One region of the Shewanella sp. 10N.286.52.B9 genome, then DNA from elsewhere that is predicted to be linked to it. Evidence: predicted binding sites of a transcription regulator. Region 1 holds the regulator's gene; the other holds the start of a gene.
The links. The regulator sigma-54, encoded in region 1, starts transcription at its own class of promoters, with help from an activator protein. The targets are predictions, from matches to a motif close to GTTGGCACGNNNNTNGNNT.

Region 2: the regulator sigma-54 is predicted to act here: its motif matches at 2,953-2,971, upstream of fliE (flagellar hook-basal body complex protein FliE).

Annotation. Positions count from the first base shown of each region.
Region 1 covers NZ_MCTY01000190.1:52,800-58,385, forward strand. The annotation lists gene kdsC (3-deoxy-manno-octulosonate-8-phosphatase KdsC) at 1-167, shown strand, start outside; gene lptC (LPS export ABC transporter periplasmic protein LptC) at 164-724, shown strand; gene lptA (lipopolysaccharide transport periplasmic protein LptA) at 711-1,421, shown strand; gene lptB (LPS export ABC transporter ATP-binding protein) at 1,421-2,152, shown strand; gene BCU91_RS14340 (RNA polymerase factor sigma-54) at 2,287-3,771, shown strand; gene hpf (ribosome hibernation promoting factor) at 3,795-4,082, shown strand; gene ptsN (PTS IIA-like nitrogen regulatory protein PtsN) at 4,085-4,528, shown strand; gene rapZ (RNase adapter RapZ) at 4,525-5,373, shown strand; gene BCU91_RS14360 (HPr family phosphocarrier protein) at 5,399-5,586, shown strand, end outside.
Region 2 covers NZ_MCTY01000183.1:6,277-11,862, forward strand. The annotation lists gene fliG (flagellar motor switch protein FliG) at 1-819, opposite strand, end outside; gene fliF (flagellar basal-body MS-ring/collar protein FliF) at 809-2,503, opposite strand; gene fliE (flagellar hook-basal body complex protein FliE) at 2,558-2,899, opposite strand; gene BCU91_RS13310 (sigma-54 dependent transcriptional regulator) at 3,128-4,471, opposite strand; gene BCU91_RS13315 (PAS domain-containing sensor histidine kinase) at 4,464-5,586, opposite strand, start outside.

The DNA.
Region 1 (5,586 bases):
AACAGGTTGGCCTTGCAGTTTGTGTGGCTGATGGCCATCCTTATGTTAAACAACATTGCCATATGACCACCACCATTAACGGCGGAAATGGCGCATTACGTGAACTCACCGATTTGCTATTACTTAGCCAAGATAAGTTTGAAAATGCCCACGGAATGAGTATATGAGCCGAGTGACCTTCGCTATTATCGGATTTTTTGGCGCAGCCTTAGTCCTTTATTGGCAAGTACAAATTAAACGTAGTCAGATGGAGGCAAGTAAATTGCCTGCCCCTGCTCGCCCTGATTTTATCGCCAATGACTTACGCACCACTGAATTTAATGAGCAAGGTTTAGTGCAAAGCCGAGTCTCAGCGAAATACATGGAGCACTTTCAGCAAAGTAATGAAACCATGTTTACTGAGCCTGTCTACCTTATTTATCCTGAAAATGGTGAAGCCGAATGGCAATTAAGCGCAGATTTAGGCAAGCTGAATAATGAAACAGGCAAAGTAGTTTTAGAAAATAATGTTATTATTGATGCAATAAACATCGACGAGCCATTACAATCTTTGACAACCACCATGTTGGCACTCGATATGAACACCATGATTTTGACCTCAGATAGACAAATTTTTGTTACTGGGTCAGATTTTAATATACAAGGTTTAGGCCTGTATGCTGATTTAAATGCTCAAGAACTTGAACTTTTAAGTCAAGTAGAAGGAACGTATGAAGCAAAGTAAACTTTTGATTGCCTCACTACTCAGTGTAGTCAGTATTGCCAGCGCCTATGCAAAAGAAGGCGATTTACAGCAAGAGCTTAAAGTCGCAGCTGTGAGCCAAAAAGCTGACATAAAAAACAATCAGGTCATCTTCTATGGCCCAGTTAATGTGACTCAAGGGTCGATTAACATTAATGCCGACGAATTACGCGCATTTGGCACCGAAAGCGGCACCCAAAAAACCATGATTGCCACAGGTAACCCTGCGACATTTTCCCAAGAGTTAGATGATGGCCGTATTGGTACTGCCAGTGCCGATGAAATTAAATATGAGCTTGCCACTAGCATTTTAACCTTAACGGGTAATGCTAAATTGGACCAAGCTGGCAGCCAGGTTACTGGTAACCTAATTAGCTACAACATTGAAAAGCAGCAGTTAATTGCTGAAAGCACCGGTACTGGTGAAGATCGGGTTATCACTATTTTTCAACCAGAAAGTCACCCAGACTTGATTGATTCTGAAAAGAAAAAAGATGAGCAACCACATTTACCAGACAGCGCTAAACCCGGTGATGACACGCCACCAGCTATAATTGAAAACAACAATTTATCTGCTGTAGAGGCTGTGAACTCAACTGAAACACCCGAAGTAACTGAATCACTTAACGCTGAGGCGCAGGCGACATTGTCAGCCCCAGCAGCTGAGCAAAATGACTAATGACCCAAATTACGTTAACCGCTGAAAATCTCGCTAAGAGTTATAAAAGTCGCCAGGTAGTAAAAGATGTCAGCCTGACGGTAAAAACCGGCCAAATTGTTGGCTTACTTGGCCCTAATGGTGCGGGTAAAACCACCACCTTTTATATGGTCGTAGGCCTAGTCAAAAGTGATAAGGGCCGCATTCTGATCGATGAAGATGATTTAACCGCAGATCCAATGCATTTGCGCGCCCGAAAAGGCATTGGCTACTTACCTCAAGAAGCCAGTATTTTTCGTAAGCTCACAGTACACGATAATATAATGGCAGTGCTTCAAACTCGCAAAAGCTTATCAAATGAGCAGCGCATTGAAGAACTGGAACATTTATTAGAAGAATTTAACATAACTCATATCCGTGATAGCCAAGGTATGGCGTTATCGGGAGGCGAGCGTCGCCGAGTTGAAATTGCACGCGCATTAGCGGCAAATCCTAAGTTTATTTTATTAGATGAACCTTTTGCAGGGGTAGATCCTATCTCAGTAATCGACATCAAGAAAATTATTCAACAACTTAAAAGCCGTGGTTTAGGGGTGCTAATTACCGACCATAATGTCCGTGAAACACTTGATGTGTGTGAGCGAGCATATATTGTGAGTCACGGAAACTTGATTGCTGAAGGAACACCTGCTGAGATCTTAGTCAATCAGCAAGTTAGGTCGGTATACTTAGGTGAACAATTCAAGCTATAGTTAGCACTATTCAGTTTTTAGTATGGCATTCGCGGCCAACAACAAACCTTAATCTAGTCTATTTTTCTAGGATCATAAACTAGCGCCCACACTGTTCGTCGCGATGATGTAATTCAATTAGGGACAAGCGGTACATGAAAGCCTCACTCCAACTCAAAATGGGTCAACACTTAACCATGACCCCACAGTTGCAACAAGCGATTCGCTTATTGCAACTTTCCTCATTGGAGCTACAGCAAGAAATTCAACAAGCACTTGATTCAAACCCGCTATTAGAGCTTGAAGACGAATTCACTAAAGCCAAAGAGCCCGTAAAAGAAAACGCCCTGCAAACTGACACCGATTTTAGTGATAATAGCCAAGTCACCATAGAAAAAGACACCTCAACGGTTGATACCACTGAATCGCTCACTAAAGATTCTATGCCTGAAGAACTCCCTATGGATACCACATGGGATGAGGTGTATACCGCCTCGCCTACTTCTGGCTCTGGCGCAGTATCGAGCGGTAATGATATGCCGTTTCAAGGCGAAACCAGTGAAGGCTTGTATGAGCATCTTGAATGGCAAAAAAACCTCACTCCCTTTTCTGAAAATGACTTAGTGATTGCAACCGCCATTATTGATGCCATTGATGAGCGCGGTTACCTCACCCAGAGCGTTGAAGACATTTTGCAATCCTTAGGCACTGACGATATCGAACTCGATGAAGTTGAAGCTGTACTTAAACGGGTACAACACTTCGATCCCGTCGGCATTGCAGCGCGAGATTTAAGTGAGTGTCTATTAATTCAATTAGGCCAATACCCTAATGAAATTCCTTGCATAGATAATGTTAAGTTACTGATTAAAGATCATCTTGATTTAATCGCCGGTCGTGACTTTAGGTTACTGATGCGTAAAACCAAGCTTAAAGAAGATGATTTACGTGAAGCCATTGAATTTATTCAAACGCTCAATCCACGTCCAGGCTTGCAAATTACCCCCATTAAAGATGAGTACGTCATTCCTGATGTTACTGTACTTAAAAAGAATGGTCGCTGGGTGGTCGAGCTAAATCCCGATAACATGCCTAAAATTGGCGTTAATCAGCAATATGCAGCTATGGCCAAAGGCGGTTCAAGCCAAGCTGACAGCCAATTTATTCGTGGTCATTTACAAGAAGCTAAATGGTTTATCAAAAGCATCGATAGCCGTAATGAAACCTTACTAAAAGTGGCTAACTGTATCGTACAATTTCAGCAAGGTTTCTTTGAGTTCGGTGAAGAAGCCATGAAGCCGATGGTGCTCAATGATATTGCTGAAGCGGTTGAAATGCACGAGTCGACCATTTCACGGGTCACGACCCAAAAATACATGCATACCCCCCGTGGACTTTTTGAACTAAAATATTTTTTCTCAAGCCATGTAAGTACCGATGATGGTGGAGAATGCTCTTCTACAGCAATTCGCGCATTTATTAAAAAGCTCGTAGCTGCAGAAAACCCGAAAAAGCCTCTTAGTGATAGTAAAATGGCGACACTATTGGCTGAACAAGGGATTAACGTTGCTCGACGTACGATAGCCAAATATCGAGAGGCAATGCTCATCCCTCCCTCAAACCAACGCAAAAGCTTATAACTTTTGTTATTGGAGGATGACCTATGCAAATTAACCTGACTGGAAACCATATTGAAATAACTCAATCTTTACGGGAATACGTGCAAACAAAATTTTCAAAGCTTGAACGACACTTCGAACAGATCAATAATGTTCACGTTGTGCTCGATGTTCAAAAGCTACAACAGATTGCCGAAGCCAAACTGCACCTAAAAGGCGGTGAAGTGTTTGCTGTATCGCGTAACGCTGATATGTATGTGGCAATAGACGCCCTGATAGATAAGCTAGACCGTCAGGTAATTAAACATAAAGAGAAACTCACTAAGCATTAACGATGGAACTTCGTACCATCCTGCAGCCGGCGTGCACTACCTGTGCCACTCCGGGCAGTAAGAAAAAGGTACTGGAATTAATCAGCAATTTAATGGCTGCCCAGTACCCAACCCTTTCTTCACAGGCTATTTTTGAAAGTCTAATAGCGCGTGAAAAAATGGGCAGTACAGGTATAGGAAATGGCATAGCAATTCCACATGGGCGCTTAGATAATATCGAAGAACCCATTGCTATTTTAATCAAATGCGAAGAGCCAATCGCCTTTGATGCCATAGACAAGCAACCTGTAGATATTTTATTTGCGCTTCTTGTACCTGCAGATCAGTGCCAGCAACACCTAAGCACATTATCTAGCATGGCAGAGAAACTCAGTGATAAATTGATACTTAAACGACTTCGAAAGAGTCATGACGCTACAGAACTTTATCAGGTTATTACTGCATGAAACTTGTCATCGTATCGGGACGTTCAGGTTCAGGAAAATCAGTCGCACTGAGAGTGCTTGAAGATTTAGGTTATTACTGTGTTGATAACCTGCCACTGCCACTGATTGGCAGCCTGCTTGAACAGCTTAAAGATAGTAACGAGCTTGTCGCCATTAGCGTCGATGTGCGTAATATCGAAGAGCAAGGCAAAGTACTCAAAGAGCAAATTGCTTTACTGTCTGACGATACCAGCATTACCAGTTTCTTTTTAAACGCCAACGATAAAGTGTTACTGAAGCGTTTTAGTGAGACCCGCCGATTACACCCACTGTCTAAGAATCAAATTTCGTTACAAGAAGCCATTAAGCTTGAGGGGCGGTTACTCGAACCCATAGCCAAAATGGTTGATCACTATATCGACACCTCGCAAACTAATATCTACGAATTGAGCGATCATGTTCGGCAAATCTTGCTAGGCAGTGTTGATAAAGAATTAGTGGTACATTTTGAGTCATTTGGCTTTAAGCATGGCATGCCGGCTGAAGCAGACTTTATGTTTGATGTGCGCTTTTTACCGAATCCGCACTGGGAGCTTGAGTTAAGGCCCTACACAGGCCTAGATGCGCCCGTGCAAGAGTTCTTAGAGCGACAGCCTTTGGTGAATAAGTTTATCTGGCAAATTGAAAACCTTTTTGACACTTGGATGCCACATTTAGAGCGTAATAACCGCAGCTACCTGACCATTGCCATTGGTTGTACTGGCGGTCAGCACCGTTCGGTTTATATTGCCGATCAGCTCGCTAAACGTTTCAACAACTCTAAGCACAAAGTCAGCGCCCGCCATAGAGAGCTTGGCATTGAATAAGCTAACCACAACGCCAGCCAAAACGGTGGCCTATTCAAAGCAAATTACCATCAGTAACAAGCTAGGCTTGCATGCGCGAGCGGCGACTAAATTGGCAATTTTAGCTACCGAGTTTGACGCAACTATCACCCTTATCCAAGGTGAGAAACAAGCCAGTGCTGCCAGTGTATTGGGGTTATTAATGTTAGAAAGTGGCATTGGTAAAATCATTAC
Region 2 (5,586 bases), on a different contig from region 1:
CACATCTTGTTGAACTTCACGCAGCAAAGCTTGAATACCGCGATCATCTACATCAATTAAGTTTTCAAACACAAACATCAGATCTTGAATTTGCTGCGCCATTTCTTCATCAGATTCACGCATGGTTTCCATGATCTGGCCTTCAACACCCGTATCAAGGAAGTTCATGATATTGGCCGCCGCTTTCAAGCCGCCCATTTTCGCAGCTTGTGCGCCGCCTTGTCCGGCAAATTGTTTTTCCATGATGTCGTTTAATTCTTGCAAAGCTGCTGGTTGAACTTCTTCTAAGTTAGCAATGCGCATCATTAAATCTAAACGGGTATTTTCAGGGAACTGACTGAAGATTTCAGCCGCTTGATCAGGTTCTAAATAAGATAAAACAATAGTTTGGATTTGTGGATGCTCGTTTTGAATAATGGTCGCCACTTGGCGTGCATCCATCCACTTAAGCGAATCTAAGCCTTTAGCGCCACTGCCCATAATAATTTGTTCAATCAAATTACCGGCTTTGTCTTCACCTAGGGCCGCAGTTAATGCTTTGCGGACAAACTCTTCACTGTTAAAACCAATGGAAGAAAACTTCTGAATCTCTTCCAAAAACAGCTTATGCACCCCAATGACTTTCTCTTGACCAAAGTCTTGCATGGCGGCCATGGCCATACCGACTTTTTGCACTTGTTTTGGCTCTAAGTGCTTTAAGATTGAGGCGGCATCTGCTTCACTTAAGCTCAGTAACAAAATAGCAGTTTTATCAATGCCACTCAGCTCTTCAAGACTAGCCTGTTCGCCTACGGGTGCTGCCAGGGTATTATTTGCCATCTTCTTGTAACCAACTCTTAATTACTTGGGTAGAAAGTTCAGGTTCATTAGCCACTAATGCCCTAATCGACTTAATCATATCATCATCTTTATGCAGGTTTGGTATTTGAATCGAGCCATCATCGGCATAGCTATAATCTGCTTGTTGGCTATTGAGCATACCCAAGGTATCGGCGGCATACTGATCTTCAATCTCAGCCAATTCATGACCTAAGCGCGGCTCTTCGGGCATCTCGACTTCGTCGTTATTAAACAAACGATTTAACATAGGGCGAATCACAAACAAAATCAGCACTAAGACTAAAAACGCCCCTAACACCAATCTCACCGCGCGCCAAAACCAAGGCTGCTCCCACATTTCAGCGGCGGGCAGCTCTTCAATAAGCTGGTTCATAAACGGTACTGTGACCACTTCTAAGCTATCACCACGTTGACTGGTAAAGCCCATCGCCCCTTCAAGTAAGCGACGAATATTGGTTAGCTCTTGTTCGGTGCGCGGAATGCGGGTCACTATGCCACTTTCATCAGCAGGTCCCGGTTTATAATCAATGGCCACCGACACACTGACTCTGCGCACCACACCCACTTGCTGGCGGGTATGGCTGATGGTGGTATCAAGTTCAAAATTACGGGTTGCTTCTCGATGGCTATTGCCATTAACCGCTGTAGTTTGCTCTGCGCCTGCTTCTTGTGGAATATCTGAATCCATAGGAGGCTGATTGGTTAATGCCCCTGGAATGCCACCCATTGATTGACCGCTTGAATTACGCTCTATGGTCATTTCACTGCGTACAGCGGGTAAATCAGGCGAAAATCGTTTCGCGGTTTGCTCAATCGCGGTGAAGTCCATGTTGACATCCACTTGAGAAGTGAAGTTTTCAGGGCCTAGAATAGGCATTAATATCGAATCGATTTTGTTACGATATTCTGCTTCTTGATGCTGCACTAATTCAAGCTCGCGGCGGGCTCTTGAGGAGGCGCCATCTTGGCTACCTGAATTTAGCAGGCGGCCATTTGAATCGGTCACTGTCACCCGGCTTGGCTCTAAGCCTTGTACTGCTGAGGCGACAATATCAACGATAGAGTCAATTTCTTCTTGGCCAAGGCTACCACGACGAACGCTCACAACTACGGTAGCGCTAGGTTTAGATTTATTACGGGCAAACACATTTTCTTTGGGAATAGCTAATATCACTTTGGCGCGGCTAATACTTTTTAGCTCTTCTATCACTCTGGCTAAATTAACTTCTTGGCTTTGTTTAAGGCGGGCTTGCTCCATGCGCTGACTAACACCAAAACCGCTGTCTTGGCTTAAATAATCGGTTGGTTGACTACTGGCTTCAACGCCTGCACGGCCCAGCAGCAGTTTGACATTTTGATATTTGTTTTCAGGAATACTGACTACATCGCCGGAGATTTTATAGGCAATTTTATTCTTATCTAAAACGTCCAATACTTGGATCATTTCAGCAGTTTCCATTTGCCCTAACGGCCTATATTCAGGCTCTTGCGCCCAAATAATCATAAATACTGCCAGCACAAGACATACAGCTAAAGCCAATATCATAGTGATTTGACGCATAAAGTCAGCACTACCAAACGAGCTTTTCAAGCCAGGTTTATTTTCCTGCTGAATCCCTGTGCTATCGACTTTATCTGAATCTAATACTAGATCTGTGCTCACAATATTTACCTACTTCAATACCAGAATATCAACAACAATACTATTAACAAAAGCCTAAACAGGCATACTCATAATTTCTTTATACGCTTCTACAAGTTTGTTTCTCACTTGCACCGTTGCTTCAAATGCAACCCCGGCTTTTTCACGGGCAATCACGGTATCAGATAAGGTCACAGTGCTATCGCCCATCTCTAATCGGGTGGCTAAATTAGCTGAGTTTGATTGTAAATCAGCCACGCCACCGACCGCTTGAGATAACAATTGGCCAAAGTCAGCACCAGAAGTATTACCGACTTTTTGAATCATATCCGCTTGAATAGGTAAGCCAAGATTAGGCGAAATCTCACCCTTTAAGGATTGCATTTCTTGTAAAAAAGGATTTGAACTAATCTGCATTGTAAACTCCATTCGTCGGATATTTGACGACTTAAAAACAGTTACAATAGAATTAGCAAGTAGGATGCCAACAATAGCTTAAATACACTTAAGCCCATGAAAAGAGCTTAAAAACAACTTGAAAGGGTGAAAAACACACAAAATAGAACCGCTTTAGTATCATCAAAGCGGTTAAGCTAATATTTTAGAATTTAGAGTTAAGTATAAAGATGAACTAAACGTCGATATTTAAGCAGGGACTTGAATACCCAAGTCACGCATTTTAGCCATTTTATAGCGCAATGTTCTGGCGCTAATTCCCAGCTTCTCAGCTACGTCTTTACGGCTACCATTACATAGATTTAAGGTTTCCAAAATAATCACATGCTCTTGAGCCTGCAGTTCGCCCCCAAGCCCGTCCGTTTCAGCAGCTGCCACGGGTTGCTCATTGGGGCTCAAAGTAACATCTTCAGCTTCAAGAATAATATCCGCGCCAGTTATCTCCTCGCCATTATTCAGTATCAAGGTGCGCTGAATAACATTATCCAGCTCACGGACATTACCTGGCCAGCGATAAGCCAATAAACGACGACAAGCTATCTCATCTAACTCAGGCACTGGTGAGACATTAAATGCCTTAGCATGCTTAACCAGCAAGTGCCTTGCTAAGGGTAAAATATCAGCCGGTCGTTGGTTTAATGCCGGCCAGGTTAGTGGAAATACATTAATGCGGTAATATAAATCTTCTCGAAATGCGCCCGATGTTGCCATGGACTTTAAATCACGGTTTGAAGTGGCAAGTACCCTCACATCAAGAGCTATGGTTTTACGGCCACCTAAACGCTCAACTTCACGCTCTTGCAGTACTCGCAACAATTTGGCTTGCAGCCCTAGCTCCATTTCAGAAATTTCATCAAGCAATATGGTGCCGCCTTGAGCCTGTTCAAATTTTCCAGGGCATGCCTGATAAGCGCCTGTAAAAGCGCCTTTTTCATAGCCAAATAAGGTGGCTTCAAGCATATTTTCAGGTATTGCTGCGCAATTAATGGCGATAAAAGGTTTTTCTGCTCGAGGGCTGTTTTGATGAATATAACGTGCTAGCACTTCTTTGCCCGATCCACTTGGCCCCATGATCATCACTGAGGCATCAGAGCTTGCCACCCGCTGGGCAATATTCAGTAGCGCCAAGCTTTTGTCATCGGCGACCACAGGTTGACCTAAATTTTGTTTAAGGGGTAAGTAGCGAGATACCTGATTTAACAACACTTCAGGCGCAAAAGGTTTAGCCAGATAATCCGCCGCACCAAGTTTTATGGCGCTAACCGCACTGTCAATGGTGGCAAAAGCGGTCATTAATAAAATGGGGACTTTACTATGGTTTTGCTGTAAATAGTTTAATAGCCCTAGCCCGCCAATACCTTCCATTTGCACATCACTGATAACCATATCAAACGTCGTGGTTTTCATGACAATAATGGCCTCTTCTGCAGAGCCCACATCAACGCAGTCATATTGGGCTAACATCAAGGTATCAAGTAAGGCTTCACGCAGCGCAGCATCATCTTCAACTAACAGTAACTTGGCTTCACTCATGGGATCCCTCCACTATTTTTTTGGCTTGTTCCGTGTCTTTAGCCATAGGAAATGATAGTCGAATTAAGCTGCCTTTGTGCGGCTGCGATGTCACCTGTAATCTGCCGCCATGATTTCTCACCACGGTTTGCACTACCGCTAAGCCTAGGCCTGTCCCTTGGCTTTTAGTGGTAAAAAAAGGCTCCAATACTTGTTGCTGCATCTCTTTTGATAAACCCTTACCGTTATCAATCACATCGATATTAATGCCGTGTTCATCTTCGCCAGTCACAATCTGAATTTCTGTGGCATTGGCCTCTAGGCTGTTCATCACCAGATTGTTAATCGCCGAGCTTAAGGCATTCGTGTTAGCCATAATGTGTTTATCGGTTTGATCAATAAAGTGTAATTTACACTGTTTGTTTTCAACAATGGGCTCACAATTTGCCAGCACAGGCTCAATAATATCTGCAGTAGATGTCGACTCTGCGGCGCCATCTTGTTTGTTTCTTGCCATCAGTAGCATGTCATTAACTTGACGCTCTAGCTCATTAAGCCTATCGACTAACTTGCCTTGAAAACGCTTTTTAGCCGTATCATTTAATTTAGGGCTAGCAAGGTTTGATGCATATAACATCGCGGCCGATAACGGCGTTCTGACCTGATGCGCCAAGGTTGCCACCATTTTGCCCAGTGCTGATAAGCGCTGTAAATGAGATAGGTTTTTCTGTAATAAGCGGGTTTCAGTTAAGTCAGTTAACACAATTAACTGCCCAGGCTCTGGCGACAGCGGAGTAATCGCCAGCTTTACTCGGCGGCCATCTTTTAGTGACACTTCATAACCGTCATCATCTTGGGGTGAAAAAGCGCGGTTAATAATGTCAAACCACTTGGCCCCTTGCAGCGGCCGGCCTAATAAGTCAGTTGCGACTGGGTTGGCCAAGGTCACAATACCGTCACCATTGATAATCACTACACCTGAAGGCATAGCTTGAAGAATATGCGCCATTTGGTTAGACATATTAGCTGCCTTTTGCGGACGTGATGTTTCAGCTTGCAGATCGAGGTTCACTGATTGACGCAGTGTAATTGGCGCTGCTGGCGCCTCGCTGACAATTGCTGCAGGCTCGGCTAGT